One region of the Bacillus sp. AK128 genome, then DNA from elsewhere that is predicted to be linked to it. Evidence: a T-box and tRNA genes for the amino acid it is inferred to sense, from the RefSeq annotation. Region 1 holds a T-box; the other holds one or more tRNA genes.
The links. A T-box is a leader RNA that pairs with one kind of tRNA and senses whether it is charged. The one in region 1 lies ahead of leuS (leucine--tRNA ligase), so its partner is inferred to be a tRNA-Leu.
Positions count from the first base shown of each region.

Region 2: it encodes a tRNA-Leu, which carries the amino acid that the T-box ahead of leuS (leucine--tRNA ligase) is inferred to sense. The anticodon was not compared.

Region 1 covers NZ_CP096379.1:868,970-880,801, reverse strand. The annotation lists gene M1D60_RS04160 (MDR family MFS transporter) at 1-540, opposite strand, end outside; gene M1D60_RS04155 (rhodanese-like domain-containing protein) at 789-1,106, opposite strand; gene leuS (leucine--tRNA ligase) at 1,165-3,579, opposite strand; T-box leader at 3,831-4,059, opposite strand; gene M1D60_RS04145 (MDR family MFS transporter) at 4,133-5,320, opposite strand; gene M1D60_RS04140 (nuclease-related domain-containing protein) at 5,552-6,520, opposite strand; gene M1D60_RS04135 (glycogen biosynthesis protein GlgD) at 6,744-6,893, opposite strand; gene M1D60_RS04130 (YtzC family protein) at 6,912-7,178, opposite strand; gene M1D60_RS04125 (TIGR01212 family radical SAM protein) at 7,377-8,342, shown strand; gene M1D60_RS04120 (class I SAM-dependent methyltransferase) at 8,339-8,908, shown strand; gene M1D60_RS04115 (tetraprenyl-beta-curcumene synthase family protein) at 8,952-10,070, opposite strand; gene M1D60_RS04110 (alpha/beta hydrolase) at 10,099-10,899, opposite strand; gene M1D60_RS04105 (gamma carbonic anhydrase) at 10,982-11,494, shown strand; gene M1D60_RS04100 (phosphatase PAP2 family protein) at 11,743-11,832, shown strand, end outside.
Region 2 covers NZ_CP096379.1:4,608,275-4,620,106, forward strand. The annotation lists rRNA gene M1D60_RS23085 (23S ribosomal RNA) at 1-183, opposite strand, end outside; rRNA gene M1D60_RS23090 (16S ribosomal RNA) at 388-1,926, opposite strand; tRNA gene M1D60_RS23095 (tRNA-Ala) at 2,080-2,155, opposite strand; tRNA gene M1D60_RS23100 (tRNA-Pro) at 2,172-2,248, opposite strand; tRNA gene M1D60_RS23105 (tRNA-Arg) at 2,258-2,334, opposite strand; tRNA gene M1D60_RS23110 (tRNA-Leu) at 2,358-2,446, opposite strand; tRNA gene M1D60_RS23115 (tRNA-Gly) at 2,461-2,535, opposite strand; tRNA gene M1D60_RS23120 (tRNA-Leu) at 2,570-2,654, opposite strand; tRNA gene M1D60_RS23125 (tRNA-Lys) at 2,663-2,738, opposite strand; tRNA gene M1D60_RS23130 (tRNA-Thr) at 2,747-2,822, opposite strand; tRNA gene M1D60_RS23135 (tRNA-Val) at 3,030-3,105, opposite strand; rRNA gene rrf (5S ribosomal RNA) at 3,118-3,233, opposite strand; rRNA gene M1D60_RS23145 (23S ribosomal RNA) at 3,361-6,285, opposite strand; rRNA gene M1D60_RS23150 (16S ribosomal RNA) at 6,490-8,028, opposite strand; gene lysS (lysine--tRNA ligase) at 8,545-10,047, opposite strand; gene dusB (tRNA dihydrouridine synthase DusB) at 10,166-11,167, opposite strand; gene M1D60_RS23165 (helix-turn-helix domain-containing protein) at 11,182-11,391, opposite strand; gene folK (2-amino-4-hydroxy-6-hydroxymethyldihydropteridine diphosphokinase) at 11,343-11,832, opposite strand, start outside.

The sequences.
Region 1 (11,832 bases):
AACAATGGAGTAAATTATATAAAAAATTCCTGTAATAATAAATCCAACTCCACTAGACGATAATCCAATAAACACACCTAACAAGGGACCTATTGCGACTCCCATATTTATGACTGTATACCTCAATGAAAAAACTTTTGGTCTTATATCCTTTTCAGTTAGGTCTCCCATTAATGCCTGTGATACTGGTTCAAAAAAAGCCTTGCAAACTCCATTAAGTATACTTAGAACTAAAAAAACGATAGGTTCTTTTGCCAGTGCATATCCTATAAAGACAAAGCCCCAGGAGTATATGGACAGGAGCATAATTAGTTTCCTACCAAACCTGTCTGACAAAAAACCTCCCAATATTCCAGTTAGGGTACTAGATAACGGTGCAGCCCCAATGATCATACCAATCAACAGAGGACTTAAATCCGTTTGCCTATCTAGGTAAATGGCTAAGAACGGTAAACTCATAGAATTGGCAATTCTAGAAAATAAGGCACCTACTAAAAGGATTGAAATAATAGGATGAAGCTTTCTAATAACTTGTAGCATTACAACCAGTCTCCTTTAAAAAAGAAATAAAAAAGCCGGTCTCATATCTTTTAGTAAGATACAAGACCGGCTTATGTGTATAGCATAAGGGTGGAATAAATCCACGGTTTATCAGCCTTTAAAACTATTCATTTCTAATATAATTTTACTTATTTAGGAAAAACTGTCAATACCTTTTAAATTTTACAAGAAAATTAACCTAAAAAAGGAAGACAAAAATGTCCCCCTCCTGTTATCTACTCACTCAATTAAAATTGAACCTCTCTATCGCCTTCCCACTCAAGCATTCCACCAACCATATTTACACATTTATACCCTTGATCCTGTAGGTAATAGCAAACATTTTCACTTCTGCGACCAGAACGGCAAATAAATATGTATTCTTTTTCTGGATCGAGCTCTGCCATTCTCTCTGGGATTTGTCCCATCGGAATATGCTTAACTCCTGGAATTACGCCTTGGGCTACCTCTTCATCTTCACGTACATCGATTAGCTCTAGATTCTCACCTTTAGCTAGTTTTTCTTGCAGCTCAGCTGTTGTAATGATTTTTATTTCTTGTTCCATCACTTTTCACCCTTCCTTTTCTTAGTAAAAGAGGCAGTGTGACCTGCCTCTAGTTTTATTAATTTGCAACTATGTTAACTAGCTTACCTGGAACCACAACAACCTTACGAACTGTTTTACCTTCAATTGATTCCTTTACACTGTCCTCAGACATCGCTATGTTTTCAAGTTCTTCTTTAGAAGCGGTTGTTGGAACAAGAAGCTTGGTACGAAGCTTACCATTCACTTGGACAACAATTTCCACTTCATTTTCAACTAGCTTTGACTCATCAAACGTCGGCCACGTTGCATATGTGATCGTGTCAGAATGTCCAAGCTTTTCCCAAAGCTCTTCAGCAACGTGTGGCGCCACTGGTGATAAAAGCTTCACGAAGCCTTCTACATATTCCTTAGGAAGCTCTGTTGCCTTATAAGCTTCATTTACAAACACCATCATTTGTGAAATAGCTGTGTTGAAACGAAGTCCTTCATAGTCTTCTGTTACTTTTTTGACTGTTTGATGATAAGCCTTTTCTAATCCCGTTGAAGTACTTTCAGTAATTTTAGAATTTAACTGTCCATTTTCCTCAACAAACAATCTCCAAACACGATCTAAGAAACGACGTGATCCATCAAGTCCGTTCGTTGACCAAGCAATCGATGCTTCAAGTGGTCCCATGAACATTTCATAAAGACGAAGTGTGTCAGCACCGTGACTCTTGATGATATCATCAGGATTTACTACATTCCCTTTAGATTTACTCATTTTTTCATTATTTTCACCAAGAATCATTCCTTGGTTAAATAGCTTTTGGAACGGTTCCTTTGTTGGAACAACGCCAATATCATACAAAAATTTATGCCAGAAACGAGCGTAAAGCAAGTGAAGTACCGCATGCTCTGCTCCACCGATATAAATATCAACCGGAAGCCATTCTTTTAGCTTTTCAGGATCTGCTAATTGCTCGCTATTATGTGGATCAATATAGCGTAGGAAGTACCAGCAGCTTCCGCCCCATTGTGGCATTGTATTCGTTTCACGGCGACCTTTTTTGCCAGTCACAGGATCCACGACATTTACCCAGTCCTCGATCGCTGCAAGTGGTGATTCACCTGTACCTGAGGGACGGATTTCCTTTGTCTTAGGAAGTACTAATGGAAGCTCACTCTCTGGTACAGCAGTCGTTGTTCCATCTTCCCAGTGGATGATTGGAATCGGCTCACCCCAGTAACGCTGACGGCTAAATAGCCAGTCCCGAAGACGATAGGAAACCTTTTTCTCACCCTTGTTGTTTTCTTCAAGCCACTTAATTGCTGCCGTAATACCTTCTTCTTTATTCAAACCATTCAAGAATTCAGAGTTAACATGCTCTCCATCACCTGTGTAGGCTTCTTTTGATACATCTCCACCCGCTACTACCTCTACGATTGACAACTTGAACTTTTGCGCAAATTCGAAGTCTCGCTCGTCATGTGCTGGAACCGCCATAATCGCACCTGTACCATAACTCATTAATACATAATCAGCAATCCAGATTGGCATTTTTTCACCGTTAATTGGATTCACTGCATAAGCTCCAGTGAAGACACCTGTTTTTTCCTTAGAAAGCTCAGTACGCTCTAGGTCACTCTTGCTCTTCACCTTGTCTACATAAGCTTCAACAGCTTCCTTTTGCTCAGCTGTTGTAATTTTATCAACAAATGGATGTTCAGGAGATAGCACGGCATACGTTGCACCGAAAAGTGTATCCGGACGAGTTGTAAATACTGAGAACCCTTCCTCAAAACCTTCAATATCAAAATGAACAGTAGCTCCTTCTGAACGACCAATCCAGTTACGCTGCATATCCTTTAAGCTCTCTGGCCAATCCAACTCTTCAAGGTCTTCAAGAAGGCGATCTGCGTATTCAGTAATCCTTAGAATCCACTGTCTCATTGGACGACGTTCAACCGGATGTCCACCACGCTCACTCTTTCCGTCAATTACTTCTTCATTTGCCAATACAGTTCCTAAAGCCGGACACCAGTTAACAGGTACCTCATCCACATAAGCAAGCCCTTTTTCAAAAAGCTTTAAGAAGATCCACTGCGTCCATTTATAGTAAGTTGGATCCGTTGTATTCACTTCACGATCCCAATCATACGAAAAACCTAATTCCTTGATTTGTCTACGGAAGGTATTAATATTTTGCTCAGTAAATTCTGCAGGATCATTCCCCGTGTCTAGCGCATATTGCTCAGCTGGTAACCCAAACGCATCCCAACCCATTGGATGCAACACATTATGTCCTTGCATTCTCTTCATACGGGAAACAATATCTGTTGCCGTATAGCCCTCTGGATGGCCAACATGCAGCCCTGCTCCAGATGGATAAGGGAACATATCTAGCGCATAAAATTTCGGATTACCTTTTTCTTCTTTCGTTTTAAACGTTTTGTTGCTTTCCCAGTAGCTTTGCCACTTTTTCTCAATCTCCTGATGATTAAAAGCCATAACAGTTCCTCCTTGTTTCTTCACCTTAGGATTTATAATTTCCATGTTTTTCATACAGCATGAAGGTAGAAAAGCGTAAGTGCCCCGTTAGCCCCGACAAGCAAATGTTCCTTGGACAAAGAAAAGGTGGTTTTCCTTTTATTTGTCCAAGGGTTATTTGACCTCGAGGGGCTGGGCGCTGAAGCTAGACATAAACACAAGTTCAAAAAACTTAACTTTTTTACCTATATATAAAAAAATCCCGCCCCTAAAATAGGGACGAGATTGTTATATACCCGCGGTACCACCCAAATTAATGCACGTTCATACATTCACTTGAATCCTTAACGCGGACGGGACGTCAATAATTAGTGAGCTCAAATCAAGCTGTTCACCATTGAAACTTAAAGGTGAGTTCATGATAGTCATGGATTGACTTGCACCGACCGTCAACTCTCTTAACCGACTTCTACCACTACTAATCCTTCGCACTGTTTATTTCTTGTAAGGTTTTGTATTGTATTTTAAAGAAAAATCTTCCAAACATCAAGTCTTTCTTAAAAGTATTTTTTATTTAGGCAGTAAGCTGCTGATTCACCTGCTCCTTTTTGATAGCTCGATCATAGAACAAGGTAGTAAAAATCGATATAAATAAGAGAGCAATTAATAAAACAAATAATGCATTAATGTTGTATACATCCACCATCACACCACCGAGTACAGGACCTAACATTCTACCACCAGTGGCTGTACTATTCACAACACCTTGATAGAAGCCTTCACGCCCTTTAGGCGCAAGCTGATTTGCAACAGTCGGGATTGCTGGCCATACAAACATTTCTCCAAGAGTAAGGATAATCATCGCAACTAGAAAGCCCGTAAAGTAACTAGAATTAGCCACGACTATAAATGAAATCATATATATGACAATTCCGATAATAATTTGAGCTTTTAAGGTCTTAGCAACAAAGCGAATAACAGTTGAAATGACCGGCTGTGCTAACACAATTAACGCACCATTAACCGTCCATAATAAGCTGTATTGATTTAACGATATATTTAAGGATTGCGTGTAAGATGCAATATTGGTTTGCCACTGCACATGTGCGACCCAGCAAAGTAAAAAGCCGACACATAAAATCAGCAAGGAAGTAAACTTGGCTCGATTTTTTATCATTTTCCCGCCATCTAATATGCTTCTCTGTTCAATTTTCTCTACACGGATTCGATGATAGGTTAAAGTCGCCAGTAAAAAGAAGACACCGTACATCAATGCATTTGCTGTAAATGTTAGTTGGAAAGATACTGATGCTACCAAACCACCTAAAGCTGCCCCAACTGCCACGCCTACATTTTGGGCCACATACATCGCATTAAACGGCTTACGCCCACCTTCTGGCCAAACAGCTCCTGCCATCGCATACATCGAAGGGAACACCATCCCTGAACCAAAACCTGTCAATATAAGAAATCCAACATACCATGGCCAACTATGATTCCAAACAAGTCCTACCCCTGCCGCCATAGTCGTACTCACACCAATTAATATGGAGCGATACCCACCAAAACGATCAAATAAGTATCCACCAATTAAATTCCCGATCACTCCTGATGCTGAATTTAACATGAGCACGATACCAGCCATTGTTAACGATTTACCTAACACATCATGAATATAAATGGCATTCAATGGCCATAAAAAAGAAGACCCTACCACATTGATGACCATTCCAACTAATAAAAGTTTCAGCGACTTTGGCATGGTATTCCCCCTAAAAACATAATCACCAACGTTCATTGTATTCGTTTTTTGGGTGGGGGGCAATATTAATGTTTTAGGGTGCTAGATTGGAGTGTCTCATGAACATATTCGTTCGTTCTGCACAATTTTTTAAATTTATGCACGAAAATTAGAATTTCTGCACAAAAAAATAGATTTCTGCACATCTTTAAAAATTTTTGCACGAAAATCAAAGTTTATGCACAAAACCCTTCATTCAGAACATTTCTCATAATAAACTCGCGCCTTCCCATCTCCAGTAAAGGGTAGGTTCATTTCAGCCAATAACCTAGAGCTAACAGAACGAGAATTGATATTAGCAAACGTCCGAAATCGTTTACTTGTAATTTTGGAATCAAACAATAGGAAGTAATCTTTTATTGAGGGAATGTGGGCATCCTTGGAGAAGCACGAGCATTGAGGGCAAAACCATTTAGTGGATTTTCTGAGCATAGGGATAAAAGTACAGCTAGGACAATAGATCCCCTCTACAAGCTCGTCACTGGTAATCCCAAATTGCTTTAAAATCTCTGGGTTTCCTTCCGTATGGTTTGCAATAAGGTGCTTGACCATTTTTTTCACTTCACGAGAGCTTGATATTTCATGAGGGTGAATACGTTCGAGGGCCTCATACTTATTAATAAAATTAAAGCTAGTTGTGACTTTCTCTAATGCCTCTCGATAATTGGTGGTTGTTTTAATAATTGCTTGAGGGTGACTCATAACGACCATATAGTCTATTGGGATCTCGGGGAGTTTTTGTGCATGCAACCACTGTCTTAGCTTTGCCTGGTGCATTTTAGCCTGAATTAAGGGACTGGGAAAGACCTCCTCTTTTCCATTGTACATTCTTATTAACTGCTTATAGTCACGTTCAAACAAGAGGGTACCTTTTATATTTTTAATTTCAACGATCAGGATAAAGCATGGCGATATAATGAGTGAATCCATTTGAAAATAATGATGCTGATCAAACAATCGCAGGTTATGTAAAATGGTGTACCTCTTATTGTCCAAGTAGCTAAAATAATAGTCCATGGACTGTTCTCCACGGTAACCTGAATAGTTCTTGGCTAACTCATCCGTTATATCAGCTCTCTTCCTGTGATTTTTAGATAATCTTCTAAGAGTCGCTTCTAACTTTCTTATTTTAATCGGGAAACCTCGCTCTTTGGCTATCATTTGTTCACCTCTTTCTTTGAATTAGCTATTTATATTCGGTAGAAAGAGGCCATTTCCTTCTAGCTGATGGTTATTGCACGAAAAAAAATATATATGCACGAAAATTAGAATTTCTGCACAAAAAAATAGATTTATGCACAATTTTTCAAATTTCTGCACGAAAACCAACATTTATGCACAAAGCCTAAAATCCCCCTGCCACAAAGGCAGAGGGACTATAAACTTATTTCGACTTATCCGGCTGTGCACGCTTTGCGTTAGCCTTCTTTACTACCTTCACCGGATCATAATCAGGCCCGATTTCCATGTCTTGGTTGTTAATGCCGTTCTTTGTTTTTTGCTCTGGATTATTTTGGTCAGAACGTTTTTTCAATGCTAGTCCCTCCAGCTTTTAGTGATGTGGATAAATAATCATCTCGTTTTGAATGCGCTGTAACTGAAGTCTCATTCTGTCAACTTGTTCCTTTTGCTGCTGATTCCCACTATGGGCAAGCTGACCTAATTCAATGACAGCTGTTTCTAAAAGCTGCTGAGCTTTTGTATACTCTGTTTGGTTATAATGCTCTTGCTTTTTAGCAAGTGAGAATTGATCCTCTGCATAGCGTAAAGTATCCTCCGCCATTTGTAGGTGCTCTTCAACGGATTGACGTGTTGCCATCAGTACCTACCTCCTTCACCTTTAGATGAAAAGCTTCATCATCTTTTAGTTTATACATCTCGTTTTGTTCTATCACATTTTTAAAAAGGTGTTTTTTCCCACATTTACTGCAAATTTGATTTTGTTGGTTTACAATCGAAAGCATGCTAAAATTGATGGATAAAAACTGACGACAATCCATGAAAGGAGGTAGCAATCGTGACTAATCAACCTAACCCATTCCTTTATTCGGACGACCATAAACGCTATCATTCTTGGAATTACCACCTACGTCATCACTTTGGACATAAAGTATTCAAAGTCGCCCTCGACGGCGGATTTGATTGCCCCAATCGAGATGGCACCGTTGCTCATGGAGGATGCACATTTTGTAGTGCAGCTGGTTCTGGTGATTTTGCTGGAAACCGTGCAGAATCCATCGAAAAGCAGTTTCATGATGTGAAAGAAAAAATGCATACTAAGTGGAAAAATGGTAAATATCTTGGCTATTTCCAAGCCTTCACTAATACACATGCACCCGTAAAGGAACTTAAAGAAAAGTTTGAAGTCGTGTTAAAGCAAGAGGGCGTCGTGGGACTTTCGATTGCCACAAGACCAGACTGCTTACCTGATGATGTGGTTGAATACCTTGCAGAACTAAATGAACGAACATACCTATGGGTTGAGCTTGGGCTACAAACCGTTCATGAACGAACCGCTTTACTAATCAATCGCGCTCATGATTATCAATGCTATATGGATGGAGTGAATAAGCTCAGAAAGCACAATATCCGAATTTGCTCGCATATTATCAATGGCCTCCCGCTTGAGACACCTGAGATGATGATGGAGACGGCTAAAGAGGTAGCTAAGCTAGATGTTCAAGGGATTAAAATTCATTTATTACATTTATTAAAAGGGACTCCAATGGTGAAACAGTATGAAAAAGGTCTACTGTCCTTTTTAACTTTGGATGAATATATACAATTGGTATGTGACCAGCTAGAAATTTTGCCTCCTGAAATGATCATTCACCGAATTACAGGAGATGGCCCCCCTGATCTCATGATTGGCCCGATGTGGAGCCTAAATAAATGGACCGTTCTTAATTCAATTGAAAATGAATTAAAAAGACGTGATAGTTATCAAGGCAAATTTTATCGTAAGGAATTGATTACTACATGAAGCTTGAAAGAATCTTACCCTTTGCTAGAACCTTACTAACAAAGGTGATTGAACCGGGGGATCTTGCAATTGACGCAACGGTTGGAAACGGGCATGATACAGTATTTTTAGCAGAGCTCGTTGGAGAAGTAGGACATGTTTACGGATTTGATATCCAGTCAGAAGCCATTTCTCAAACTCAAGCAAGATTACAAAAACACAGCTTACAAAATCGAGTCACTCTTTTCCGACAAGGTCATGAACATATCTCTAAGTTAATACCAGCGAACCCTGTAAGTGGGGCGATCTTCAATCTAGGCTACCTACCGGGTGGAGATAAAGAAATCGTCACTACACCGAATACCACCATCTCTGCGATCGAACAGATTTTAACTCTTCTAAAGCCAGAAGGAATAATCGTTCTTGTCATCTATCATGGACACCCAGAAGGACAAACAGAAAGAGACCAGCTTTTAGAGTACGTATCAAATATCGATCAAATGAAAGCACACGTCCTTCAATATCAATTTTTAAACCAACAAAATCATCCGCCTTTTATTATTGCGATTGAAAAAAGAAGCCCGTGATAGCCTCCTTTACAGGTGGAGCTAATCACAGGCTTCTTTTATCTTAATCACTCATTACATTATTCGCTTTTCGTTCCCAGGCTGAACGTCTTCTCTGATCTTTCCCCTGCTTAAATCTCCTATAAAGTCTTCCGTTTACATAAAAGAAATAACTGATAAAGCCGCCCTGTTTAATTAACTGCTTGCCCATTTTCCGGACTGATTTCTGCTCATGAACCTTTTCGTCAGAAAGGTAAACACCTAAAAGACCTCTGTTTATGAACCGGTGAAATGACTCCTGTGGGATTCCTTGTATATGACGGTCAGCCTCTTTTAGAAAATAAGACAACCGCTTGAGAAGAACCTGTTCGTTTGGATAATAAAAACAAAAGTTTAAATCTCCACCTTCAAGGTCCTCGTCTTGATCAATTAAATAGTCAAGCAGGATATGTAAGCCTTGCATATAAGGGAAATAACCTTGCCTTATTTTCAAGACGTCATCTTTTTGAAGTTGGTCATGAAAGGCATAGGACACTAAACAAAAGATGCCTAAGGTTGATCCTGAGCATGCCGAAAACTCATACCATTCCATCTCAGGTAAATCCGATTTATACTCTAAGAACCACTTCTCTAGTCGTGGAACACGCTCATCTTTTACAACATGCTTATGAACTTGAAGGGAGCAATAATAATTAGCTAACTCAAGTAAAAAAGGCTTGATTAACGTATAATGTGGCAACTCTAATAATACCTGCTGGCAGGTTGTCACTAAATCTTTAAGATATGAACCATCATCTTGATCAGACCGATATCGATAATAATCGTGCTTTTGGTCCTCACCAATTGTTAGTGCATTTGGCATGGATTCATGCAACGCCTCAAAATCCAATGGATCTAATGAGGTACTTCGGTCACATAGATTATCTAAATAATCACTGATGGTTTGATAAGCAACAATAAACTTAATACACGACTCAAGGTGATGGTTCGAAAGTAAAGCTAAAATTGCACCCCCTTCACAATGAAAGGTCTTTGAGTTTATACTTGCTAACGCCTGTGATTTTAATTCTTGGTTAGGTATTTTTTCTGCTCTACTTCGCCAATAGTCTAACTCCTTATGAGCAATTGGAAAAATATCTCGATATACTTTTATCATTAAGCTTACGGGATTGGAAGGCACCATCTAATCGACTCCTTTGCCTTGATGCTCCTTATTGTACATTGATTGCTAACTGAGTTTCAACAAATCGCTTTGCATAATCAAATACAACTTCCCTTTCCGGCTCATTGAAAATCTCATGATACAGTCCGTGCCATTCTTTATAGGATTTATCGGTAATCTCTAATAAATCAAACCATTCCTTCCCTTTATGTTTATCAACAATCTTATCATCCCCGCCCTGCATAAATAAAATGGGCACATCGGGGAGCTTGTGTAGGTTGATAAACGCTAACTGAGTACCATGAATAAGCTCTCTAAACCATCTGACAGAAACCTTTGTCACATAAAGAGAGTCATTGCTATCAAGCTCAATTACCTCTTTATTTCTAGTGGCCATTGAAGGTGTTAAACCGGTATTCATGCGAAGTGAAGGAACCACTCTATTGATTACTTTCGAAGCAAAATCAAGAAATGTGGATGGTGTAGTCTCCTCACTTATTCCTAAACAAGGGGAGGATAAAATCATACACTTAATTTGCAAATGTTTTTCCTGCATCGTTCTAATTACCGCAAGTCCACCCATGCTATGTCCAATTAAAATTATAGGTAATTGATAGGACAATGCTTCTTTGTACCATTCTTCAACAGTTTCAATATATACATCAAACTTATCAACATGACCTCGGTCGCGTCTTGACGTTGTTCCCTGACCAGGTAAATCCCCCATAATGACGTGAAAGCCCTCACTTCGCCACATTTCTATTAACCATTTATAGCGACCATGATGCTCAGCTGCTCCATGAACAATGACGACTACCCCTTTTGCCTCTTCTGCTTCCCATTTCCACATAAACAATCTCCTCCCTAGCCTTAACAGATTCTCACTTATTTTGTTAAAATATAATTATCTAATCTAAAGGGGACATGAACTGATGATCTATCCATATAAAAATCACATACCTAAAATCGCGAACACTGCTTATATTGCTGATTTTGTAACCGTGTCAGGTGATGTAACAATTGGTGAGTATTCGAGTATTTGGTTTAATACTGTCATAAGGGGCGATGTTTCACCTACTATCATTGGTGACCGGGTAAATATCCAGGATAATTGTGTGCTACATCAAAGCCCTAACCGTACGCTTATTATTGAAGATGATGTTTCAGTCGGGCACCAAGTAATCCTCCATAGCTCGATCATTCGAAAAGGTGCTCTTATCGGTATGGGTTCAATCATTCTTGATGGTGCCGAAATTGGAGAAGGTGCCTTCATTGGGGCAGGTAGCTTAGTACCTCAGGGAAAAGTAATTCCCCCCCATAGTCTTGCATTCGGAAGACCTGCAAAAGTGATTAGAGCTTTAAACGAAGAAGATCAGAAAGATATGGAACGAATTAGACGAGAGTACGTTGAAAAAGGTCAGTATTATAAATCTTTACAATCCTAAACCTTAAAAAAAGCAGGATCGAAGTGAAGGGTGCAAGAGAATCCATAGAAGACAAGTAGGTTACAAGTTCCTAAGCCAATCTTCTAACAAAATGGAAAAGCACCCTGGCCCCACTTCTCAATCCTTAATAATTAAAATTTACACCAAAACCCAATATTTTTACATTCAATTAGTATTTCCTAAACATTTCGCCCTTACTATAAAAGTATATTCATTAAGTGATATTAACTTATTGGGGCTGATCATGAATGGCAAAAATATTTGTAACACTTTATGATTTGGAGTGTAGTATATTTCGGTTTATTAACCGCTACTTTGATTTGAAGACACTTAATCTA
Region 2 (11,832 bases), 970 kb from region 1:
CTGCCATCATCACCCTATGTATTCAGGTGAAGATACTACCCCATTACGAGCAGTGGGTTTCCCCATTCGGAAATCTCCGGATCAAAGCTTACTTACAGCTCCCCGAAGCATATCGTTGTTAGTCACGTCCTTCATCGGCTCCTAGTGCCAAGGCATCCACCGTGCGCCCTTAACAACTTAACCGTTGTTAAAGATCATTCGATCAATTTCTTGACTTTCTTACATACGAATTATTATCTAGTTTTCAAGGAACAAGCTTTTTTGCCTAGAGGCAAAATAAGCATCCATCAAGTCACTTGGACAAGATGCTGAGAGATGATTCTCTCAAAACTAAACAAAACGTTCAAGCGCTATTTTATGGAAACGAAAGTTTCCAATTTTCCTTAGAAAGGAGGTGATCCAGCCGCACCTTCCGATACGGCTACCTTGTTACGACTTCACCCCAATCATCTGTCCCACCTTCGGCGGCTGGCCCCCTAAGGTTACCTCACCGACTTCGGGTGTTACAAACTCTCGTGGTGTGACGGGCGGTGTGTACAAGGCCCGGGAACGTATTCACCGCGGCATGCTGATCCGCGATTACTAGCGATTCCGGCTTCATGCAGGCGAGTTGCAGCCTGCAATCCGAACTGAGAATGGTTTTATGGGATTTGCTCAACCTCGCAGTTTTGCTGCCCTTTGTACCATCCATTGTAGCACGTGTGTAGCCCAGGTCATAAGGGGCATGATGATTTGACGTCATCCCCACCTTCCTCCGGTTTGTCACCGGCAGTCACCTTAGAGTGCCCAACTAAATGCTGGCAACTAAGATCAAGGGTTGCGCTCGTTGCGGGACTTAACCCAACATCTCACGACACGAGCTGACGACAACCATGCACCACCTGTCACCTTTGTCCCCGAAGGGAAATTCCTATCTCTAGGAAGGTCAAAGGGATGTCAAGACCTGGTAAGGTTCTTCGCGTTGCTTCGAATTAAACCACATGCTCCACCGCTTGTGCGGGCCCCCGTCAATTCCTTTGAGTTTCAGTCTTGCGACCGTACTCCCCAGGCGGAGTGCTTAATGCGTTAACTTCAGCACTAAAGGGCGGAAACCCTCTAACACTTAGCACTCATCGTTTACGGCGTGGACTACCAGGGTATCTAATCCTGTTTGCTCCCCACGCTTTCGCGCCTCAGCGTCAGTTACAGACCAGAAAGTCGCCTTCGCCACTGGTGTTCCTCCACATCTCTACGCATTTCACCGCTACACGTGGAATTCCACTTTCCTCTTCTGTACTCAAGTCCCCCAGTTTCCAATGACCCTCCACGGTTGAGCCGTGGGCTTTCACATCAGACTTAAAGGACCGCCTGCGCGCGCTTTACGCCCAATAATTCCGGACAACGCTTGCCACCTACGTATTACCGCGGCTGCTGGCACGTAGTTAGCCGTGGCTTTCTGGTTAGGTACCGTCAAGGTACCGCCCTATTCGAACGGTACTTGTTCTTCCCTAACAACAGAGCTTTACGACCCGAAGGCCTTCATCGCTCACGCGGCGTTGCTCCGTCAGACTTTCGTCCATTGCGGAAGATTCCCTACTGCTGCCTCCCGTAGGAGTCTGGGCCGTGTCTCAGTCCCAGTGTGGCCGATCACCCTCTCAGGTCGGCTACGCATCGTCGCCTTGGTGAGCCGTTACCTCACCAACTAGCTAATGCGCCGCGGGCCCATCTGCAAGTGATAGCCGAAGCCATCTTTTATTCAGTCACCAGGAGGTGTCTGAAATTATCCGGTATTAGCTCCGGTTTCCCGAAGTTATCCCAGTCTTACAGGCAGGTTGCCCACGTGTTACTCACCCGTCCGCCGCTAATCTCCAAAGAGATTCGCTCGACTTGCATGTATTAGGCACGCCGCCAGCGTTCGTCCTGAGCCAGGATCAAACTCTCCAATAAAGTGTTTGATTGCTCATTACACCGGCAATCTACTGAGTCAATTCGCGTTAACGAAAATAACTAATAGTAGATTTAAAAATTTATTACTTTGCGTTGGCTATAAAACCAACACGCTTGACGTTTTGTTTAGTTTTCAAAGAACTTTTAAATTTATGGTGGAGCCTAGCGGGATCGAACCGCTGACCTCCTGCGTGCAAGGCAGGCGCTCTCCCAGCTGAGCTAAGGCCCCATATTCTAATCTCTAATGGTCGGGAAGACAGGATTTGAACCTGCGACCCCCTGGTCCCAAACCAGGTGCTCTACCAAGCTGAGCCACTTCCCGTTCACAATATGGCGCGCCCGAGAGGAGTCGAACCCCTAACCTTTTGATCCGTAGTCAAACGCTCTATCCAATTGAGCTACGGGCGCTAAAATAGTTTTTTAAAAAACTATGGTGCCGAGGACCGGAATCGAACCGGTACGGTAGTCACCTACCGCAGGATTTTAAGTCCTGTGCGTCTGCCAGTTCCGCCACCCCGGCAATACATGAACTCTTGGAGCGGAAGACGGGATTCGAACCCGCGACCCCCACCTTGGCAAGGTGGTGTTCTACCACTGAACTACTTCCGCAACAATGTATTGCAATAGATAATTTAATTGAATTTGGTGCGGATGAAGGGAGTCGAACCCCCACGCCGTAAGGCGCTAGATCCTAAGTCTAGTGCGTCTGCCAATTCCGCCACATCCGCGCACAAAATGGTGAGCCATGAAGGACTCGAACCTTCGACCCTCTGATTAAAAGTCAGATGCTCTACCGACTGAGCTAATGGCTCTAATTAAGTGGTGCCGGCTATAGGATTTGAACCCACGACCTACTGATTACAAGTCAGTTGCTCTACCAACTGAGCTAAGCCGGCGTATTAAAATTTCTTACTAACTAAATATTTGCTGGTAATGTCATCCCAATCTCAGGAAGCTTAATCAAGTAGAAACTCGATTGGTATGCTGAAGCTTTCGCTTCGAAGATTATTCCGACGTGCTCTACAAACTGAGCTAAGCCGGCGTATAAAAATAATGATTAAAAATTTTAACGGAAAGTTTTTTTCGCTTCCGCGAAAAAACTATGGTGGAGGATGACGGGATCGAACCGCCGACCCCCTGCTTGTAAGGCAGGTGCTCTCCCAGCTGAGCTAATCCTCCGAGTTTGATACAGCCTGGCAACGTCCTACTCTCACAGGGGCAATGCCCCAACTACCATCGGCGCTGAAGAGCTTAACTTCCGTGTTCGGAATGGGAACGGGTGTGGCCTCTTCGCCATCATTACCAGACTATATTTTTTAATCACTAGGAAATCTAGCGACTTTTTTAATTATACTCATTTCACGAGGAAATGCAAGAGAAAATTTTCATTCCCTCAAAACTAGATAATATCGTATGCAAGAATGTCGTTTAAATATGGTTAAGTCCTCGACCTATTAGTATCTGTCAGCTCCACGTGTCGCCACGCTTCCACCTCAGACCTATCAACCTGATCGTCTTTCAGGGGTCTTACTTCAAAGAATGGGAAATCTCATCTTGAGGGGGGCTTCATGCTTAGATGCTTTCAGCACTTATCCCGTCCACACATAGCTACCCAGCGATGCCCTTGGCAGAACAACTGGTACACCAGCGGTGTGTCCATCCCGGTCCTCTCGTACTAAGGACAGCTCCTCTCAAATTTCCTACGCCCACGACGGATAGGGACCGAACTGTCTCACGACGTTCTGAACCCAGCTCGCGTACCGCTTTAATGGGCGAACAGCCCAACCCTTGGGACCGACTACAGCCCCAGGATGCGATGAGCCGACATCGAGGTGCCAAACCTCCCCGTCGATGTGGACTCTTGGGGGAGATAAGCCTGTTATCCCCGGGGTAGCTTTTATCCGTTGAGCGATGGCCCTTCCATGCGGAACCACCGGATCACTAAGCCCGACTTTCGTCCCTGCTCGACTTGTAGGTCTCGCAGTCAAGCTCCCTTGTGCCTTTACACTCTACGAATGATTTCCAACCATTCTGAGGGAACCTTTGGGCGCCTCCGTTACATTTTAGGAGGCGACCGCCCCAGTCAAACTGCCCACCTGACACTGTCTCCCAGCTCGATCAGAGCTGCGGGTTAGAATTTCAATACAGCCAGGGTAGTATCCCACCGACGCCTCCACCGAAGCTGGCGCTCCGGCTTCTCAGGCTCCTACCTATCCTGTACAAGCTGTACCAAAATTCAATATCAGGCTACAGTAAAGCTCCACGGGGTCTTTCCGTCCTGTCGCGGGTAACCTGCATCTTCACAGGTACTATAATTTCACCGAGTCTCTCGTTGAGACAGTGCCCAAATCGTTACACCTTTCGTGCGGGTCAGAACTTACCTGACAAGGAATTTCGCTACCTTAGGACCGTTATAGTTACGGCCGCCGTTTACTGGGGCTTCAATTCAAAGCTTCGCTTGCGCTAACCTCTCCTCTTAACCTTCCAGCACCGGGCAGGTGTCAGCCCCTATACTTCGCCTTGCGGCTTCGCAGAGACCTGTGTTTTTGCTAAACAGTCGCTTGGGCCTTTTCACTGCGGCTCTCTCGGGCTTTCACCCTACCAGAGCACCCCTTCTCCCGAAGTTACGGGGTCATTTTGCCGAGTTCCTTAACGAGAGTTCTCTCGATCACCTTAGGATTCTCTCCTCGCCTACCTGTGTCGGTTTGCGGTACAGGCACCTCTCACCTCGCTAGAGGCTTTTCTTGGCAGTGTGGAATCAAGAACTTCGGTACTATATTTCCCTCGCCATCACAGCTCAGCCTTTATGGTAAGCGGATTTGCCTACTTACCAGCCTAACTGCTTGGACGCGCACTTCCAATCGCGCGATTCTCTATCCTCCTGCGTCCCCCCATTGCTCAAACGGTGAGGAGGTGGTACAGGAATATCAACCTGTTGTCCATCGCCTACGCCTTTCGGCCTCGGCTTAGGTCCTGACTAACCCTGAGCGGACGAGCCTTCCTCAGGAAACCTTAGGCATTCGGTGGACAAGATTCTCACTTGTCTTTCGCTACTCATACCGGCATTCTCACTTCTAAGCGCTCCACCAGTCCTTACGGTCTAGCTTCAACGCCCTTAGAACGCTCTCCTACCAATGTCGTTAGACATTCCACAGCTTCGGTGATACGTTTAGCCCCGGTACATTTTCGGCGCAGAGTCACTCGACCAGTGAGCTATTACGCACTCTTTAAATGGTGGCTGCTTCTAAGCCAACATCCTGGTTGTCTGGGCAACTCCACATCCTTTTCCACTTAACGTATACTTTGGGACCTTAGCTGGTGGTCTGGGCTGTTTCCCTTTCGACTACGGATCTTATCACTCGCAGTCTGACTCCCGAGTATAAGTCTTTGGCATTCGGAGTTTGACTGAATTCGGTAACCCGATGAGGGCCCCTAGTCCAATCAGTGCTCTACCTCCAAGACTCTCAAACTCGAGGCTAGCCCTAAAGCTATTTCGGAGAGAACCAGCTATCTCCAGGTTCGATTGGAATTTCTCCGCTACCCACACCTCATCCCCGCACTTTTCAACGTGCGTGGGTTCGGGCCTCCATTCAGTGTTACCTGAACTTCACCCTGGACATGGGTAGATCACCTGGTTTCGGGTCTACGACCACGTACTCAATCGCCCTATTCAGACTCGCTTTCGCTGCGGCTCCGTCTTCTCAACTTAACCTTGCACGGGATCGTAACTCGCCGGTTCATTCTACAAAAGGCACGCCATCACCCGTTAACGGGCTCTGACTACTTGTAGGCACACGGTTTCAGGATCTGTTTCACTCCCCTTCCGGGGTGCTTTTCACCTTTCCCTCACGGTACTGGTTCACTATCGGTCACTAGGGAGTATTTAGCCTTGGGAGATGGTCCTCCCTGCTTCCGACGGGATTTCTCGTGTCCCGCCGTACTCAGGATCCACTCAGGAGGGAACGAAGTTTCAGCTACAGGGCTGTTACCTTCTATGGCTGGCCTTTCCAGACCGCTTCACTTACCTCGTTCCTTTGTAACTCCATGTTGAGTGTCCTACAACCCCAAGAGGCAAGCCTCTTGGTTTGGGCTTCTTCCGTTTCGCTCGCCGCTACTCAGGAAATCGCGAATTGCTTTCTCTTCCTCCGGGTACTAAGATGTTTCAGTTCCCCGGGTCTGCCATCATCACCCTATGTATTCAGGTGAAGATACTACCCCATTACGAGCAGTGGGTTTCCCCATTCGGAAATCTCCGGATCAAAGCTTACTTACAGCTCCCCGAAGCATATCGTTGTTAGTCACGTCCTTCATCGGCTCCTAGTGCCAAGGCATCCACCGTGCGCCCTTAACAACTTAACCGTTGTTAAAGATCATTCGATCAATTTCTTGACTTTCTTACATACGAATTATTATCTAGTTTTCAAGGAACAAGCTTTTTTGCCTAGAGGCAAAATAAGCATCCATCAAGTCACTTGGACAAGATGCTGAGAGATGATTCTCTCAAAACTAAACAAAACGTTCAAGCGCTATTTTATGGAAACGAAAGTTTCCAATTTTCCTTAGAAAGGAGGTGATCCAGCCGCACCTTCCGATACGGCTACCTTGTTACGACTTCACCCCAATCATCTGTCCCACCTTCGGCGGCTGGCCCCCTAAGGTTACCTCACCGACTTCGGGTGTTACAAACTCTCGTGGTGTGACGGGCGGTGTGTACAAGGCCCGGGAACGTATTCACCGCGGCATGCTGATCCGCGATTACTAGCGATTCCGGCTTCATGCAGGCGAGTTGCAGCCTGCAATCCGAACTGAGAATGGTTTTATGGGATTTGCTCAACCTCGCGGTTTTGCTGCCCTTTGTACCATCCATTGTAGCACGTGTGTAGCCCAGGTCATAAGGGGCATGATGATTTGACGTCATCCCCACCTTCCTCCGGTTTGTCACCGGCAGTCACCTTAGAGTGCCCAACTAAATGCTGGCAACTAAGATCAAGGGTTGCGCTCGTTGCGGGACTTAACCCAACATCTCACGACACGAGCTGACGACAACCATGCACCACCTGTCACCTTTGTCCCCGAAGGGAAATTCCTATCTCTAGGAAGGTCAAAGGGATGTCAAGACCTGGTAAGGTTCTTCGCGTTGCTTCGAATTAAACCACATGCTCCACCGCTTGTGCGGGCCCCCGTCAATTCCTTTGAGTTTCAGTCTTGCGACCGTACTCCCCAGGCGGAGTGCTTAATGCGTTAACTTCAGCACTAAAGGGCGGAAACCCTCTAACACTTAGCACTCATCGTTTACGGCGTGGACTACCAGGGTATCTAATCCTGTTTGCTCCCCACGCTTTCGCGCCTCAGCGTCAGTTACAGACCAGAAAGTCGCCTTCGCCACTGGTGTTCCTCCACATCTCTACGCATTTCACCGCTACACGTGGAATTCCACTTTCCTCTTCTGTACTCAAGTCCCCCAGTTTCCAATGACCCTCCACGGTTGAGCCGTGGGCTTTCACATCAGACTTAAAGGACCGCCTGCGCGCGCTTTACGCCCAATAATTCCGGACAACGCTTGCCACCTACGTATTACCGCGGCTGCTGGCACGTAGTTAGCCGTGGCTTTCTGGTTAGGTACCGTCAAGGTACCGCCCTATTCGAACGGTACTTGTTCTTCCCTAACAACAGAGCTTTACGACCCGAAGGCCTTCATCGCTCACGCGGCGTTGCTCCGTCAGACTTTCGTCCATTGCGGAAGATTCCCTACTGCTGCCTCCCGTAGGAGTCTGGGCCGTGTCTCAGTCCCAGTGTGGCCGATCACCCTCTCAGGTCGGCTACGCATCGTCGCCTTGGTGAGCCGTTACCTCACCAACTAGCTAATGCGCCGCGGGCCCATCTGTAAGTGATAGCCGAAGCCATCTTTTATTCAGTCACCAGGAGGTGTCTGAAATTATCCGGTATTAGCTCCGGTTTCCCGAAGTTATCCCAGTCTTACAGGCAGGTTGCCCACGTGTTACTCACCCGTCCGCCGCTAATCTCCGAAGAGATTCGCTCGACTTGCATGTATTAGGCACGCCGCCAGCGTTCGTCCTGAGCCAGGATCAAACTCTCCAATAAAGTGTTTGATTGCTCATTACACCGGCAATCTACTGAGTTACTTCACGTTAGCGAAAATAACTAATAGTAGATTTAATAATTTATTACTTTGCGTTGGTTATAAAACCAACACGCTTGACGTTTTGTTTAGTTTTCAAAGAACTTTTCGCCCTGTCTTCCAAAAGCGACTTTATTAATATACCATCTTTAAATTACGAAGTCAACAATTTTTTTAAGTTTTTTTAAGCTTTTTTAAAATCTTCTTAATGACTTAAATTAACTTTTGCGACAACGTTTATTACTATACCATTCACTTCTATTACATTCAACAGGTATTTTTTTACTTTTTGCTATTATTAATAAGATTTGTCCGTTCTTACTACAAGACACCCAATTTCTAAACTTGCATAGGATCTGTGTAGGCCATATGTTAGCTGTTGACTAGCCACTATATATAGAGAGTGTATTTATTCTCGCCCTTCCATTACAATCAACTAAATAAAAAAGCCCACCAACTATTTCGGCAGGCTTCTTGATCTATTCTGATTTGGAAACTTCTCTATGTCTCATCTGAGGGAAGAGTAATACGTCACGAATTGACGGAGAGTTGGTTAACAGCATTACTAAACGGTCAATACCGATACCAAGCCCACCAGTTGGAGGCATTCCATATTCTAATGCCTCGATGAAGTCCTCATCCATTTCATGAGCCTCGTCATTTCCTTGTTCTTTTTCTTTTAACTGAGCTTCAAAGCGCTCTCGTTGATCAATAGGGTCATTTAATTCTGTAAATGCATTTGCATGCTCTCTAGCTACGATAAATAATTCAAAACGATCCGTAAAACGGGGATCTTCTGGATTCTTTTTAGCTAAAGGGGAAATTTCAACAGGGTGGCCGTAAATAAAGGTTGGCTGGATGAGCTGCTCCTCTATTTTTTGCTCAAAGAATTCATTTACTATATGGCCGTATTGCATATGGTTAGTTACCTCTACACCATGTTCCTTAGCAAGCTCTCTTGCTTCTTCAACGGTCATTTCTTTCCAGAAATCAACACCTACATACTCCTTTATAGCGTCTACCATATGTAGTCGTTTCCATTCTGGTTCTAGGTTTACTGTGTGCTCACCATATTGAACAGTCGTTGTTCCCAGTACTTCTTTTGCTATATGCGCGATTACATTTTCAGTAAGGCTCATGATATCCTTATAGTCTGCATAAGCAGCATATAGCTCTAGCATTGTAAATTCGGGATTATGTCTAGTTGAAATCCCTTCGTTTCTGAATACTCGTCCAATTTCATAGACCTTTTCAAGTCCACCTACAATTAGACGCTTTAGGTGTAGCTCAATCGCTATACGCATATAAAGTGTCATATCTAAAGCATTATGATGAGTAATGAACGGTCTTGCAGAAGCTCCACCCGCTATAGAGTGCATAGTTGGAGTTTCCACCTCTAGATACCCTTGACTGTCTAAGTATCTTCTCATTGACTGTATAATTTTACTTCTTAAAATAAACGTTTCACGACTTTCCATATTCGTAATCAAATCTAAATATCTCTGTCTATAACGCTGCTCTACATCCTTAAGACCATGGAACTTTTCTGGTAGTGGCTTTAAAGACTTTGTTAATAATTCAAATGAATTTGCCTTAATTGAAAGCTCCCCTACCTTTGTCTTAAAAACAGTTCCTGTTACACCAACGATATCACCGAGGTCAGCTGTGTCAAAAACATCATATGCCTCTTCGCCAATTGCATCCTGTCTAATATACAGTTGGACTTGACCAGTAAGGTCTTGAATATGCGTGAATCCAGCCTTACCCTTTCCTCTTTTGGTCATAATTCGACCTGCAATGGATACATTAATTGTTTCTTCATCTAACTCTTCTTTAGATACTTCACCATATAATGATAGTAATTCTTTAGATGTATGCGTACGATCAAATCGTTTACCAAAAGGATCTAGTCCTTTTTCTCGTAGCTTATGTAGTTTACTTCTCCGTACTTTTAACTGGTCATTTAATTCCTCAAAACTCATCCTTTTCTCACTCCAAGCACATTGGTATATAAATGAATAAAACTGCCAGTAACATACTGGCAGTGGGCAATCTTCTTTATGGGTATTATAGGTTAGTATGAAAGGGAAGTCAAACGGATTAGCCAACTTGAATTTGATTTTCTTGGTCTGCTTCTGCTTCTTCGACTAAGTAAGACAAAAGTGATACTAAGTCAGCGCGAGTATTACACTCATTAATACCATTACGGACTTTTGCATTTCCACGGATTCCTTTTAAATACCATGCAGCATGCTTTCGCATTTCACGAACTGCCACAAATTCTCCCTTTAAGGCAATTAATCGGTCTAAATGAAGGATACAAACATTGATCTTCTCACGAACTGAAGGTTCAGGGGCTAGTTCACCCGTTTCCAGATACTTAACTGTCTGATAGATCATCCATGGGTTTCCTAATGCCGCACGGCCAATCATCACTCCGTCTACACCTGTCTCATCTAGCATTCTCTTTGCATCCTGTGGAGTTTGAACATCCCCATTACCGATCACAGGGATAGAAACAGACTGTTTTACTTCTTTAATGATATCCCAGTTTGCATGACCCTCATACATTTGTACACGAGTACGTCCGTGAAGGGCAACCGCTTTTCCACCCGCACGTTCAACGGCTCTTGCATTTTCAATCGCGTAGATATGGTTTTCATCCCAACCCATACGCATCTTTACCGTAACTGGTTTATCTACAGCATCAGCAACTGCCGCTACCATTTCATAAATCTTGTTAGGATCTAGTAACCATTTCGCACCGGCATCACATTTTGTTATTTTTGGAACAGGGCAGCCCATATTAATATCAATAATATCTGCAGTTGTGTTCTTATCTACAAACTTAGCTGCTTCTACTAGGGTTTCTTTCTCCCCACCAAAAATCTGTAAGCTTAATGGTTTCTCTTGTTCATCTATATAAAGCATGCCCATTGTTTTAGCGTTTTTATAGAGAATTGCTTTATCACTAACCATTTCAGCACATACAAGTCCAGCTCCAAATTCCTTTACCGTTAGACGAAAGGCGGAATTACATACTCCCGCCATCGGGGCCAATACAACTTGGTTTTTCATTTGGATATCGCCGATTTTCAACATTGTTCTTACCTCCTTTATTCATTATTTGGAGTTAATTCATCTAAAGATATATTAAGCGCACTCGCAATATTGTCTAACAATTCTTGACTAGGCAGTCTATTACCACGTTCTACTTCCCCAAGTACAGAGACTGAAATTCCTAAGTCTTTTGCAAAATCTTCTTGTGTGTATCCTTTTAGCTTTCGAAAAGCCCGAATACGTCTTCCCCATTTCTCCGCTTCCATACTCTAACACCTTCTCTATCTGTTAATTCCTCATATATATGTTTGATATTTCTATCGCTAATAGTTAGTCTCGGATTGATCTCATATAAAGGCACAATCACAAATGCGCGCTCTGTCATCCTTGGATGAGGAATACTTAAGTCATCTGCTTCAATATTTTCTTGGTTAAAGAGTAAAATGTCAAGGTCTAACGTTCTTGGACCCCACTTAATTTCCCTATTCCTTCCACAACCCTGCTCAATTTTTTGTAGAATAGACAATAATTGATGAGCAGTCTTATTGGTATAAACTTCTATTACCATATTTAAAAATGAATCTTGTTCAACAAATCCTACCGGGTCTGTTTCAAAAATAGAAGAATACTTTATCAATTCTATATCATGTTCAAGTAGTGCTGTTATTCCAGATCTCAAATAATAAGAGCGATCCTTTATATTTGAG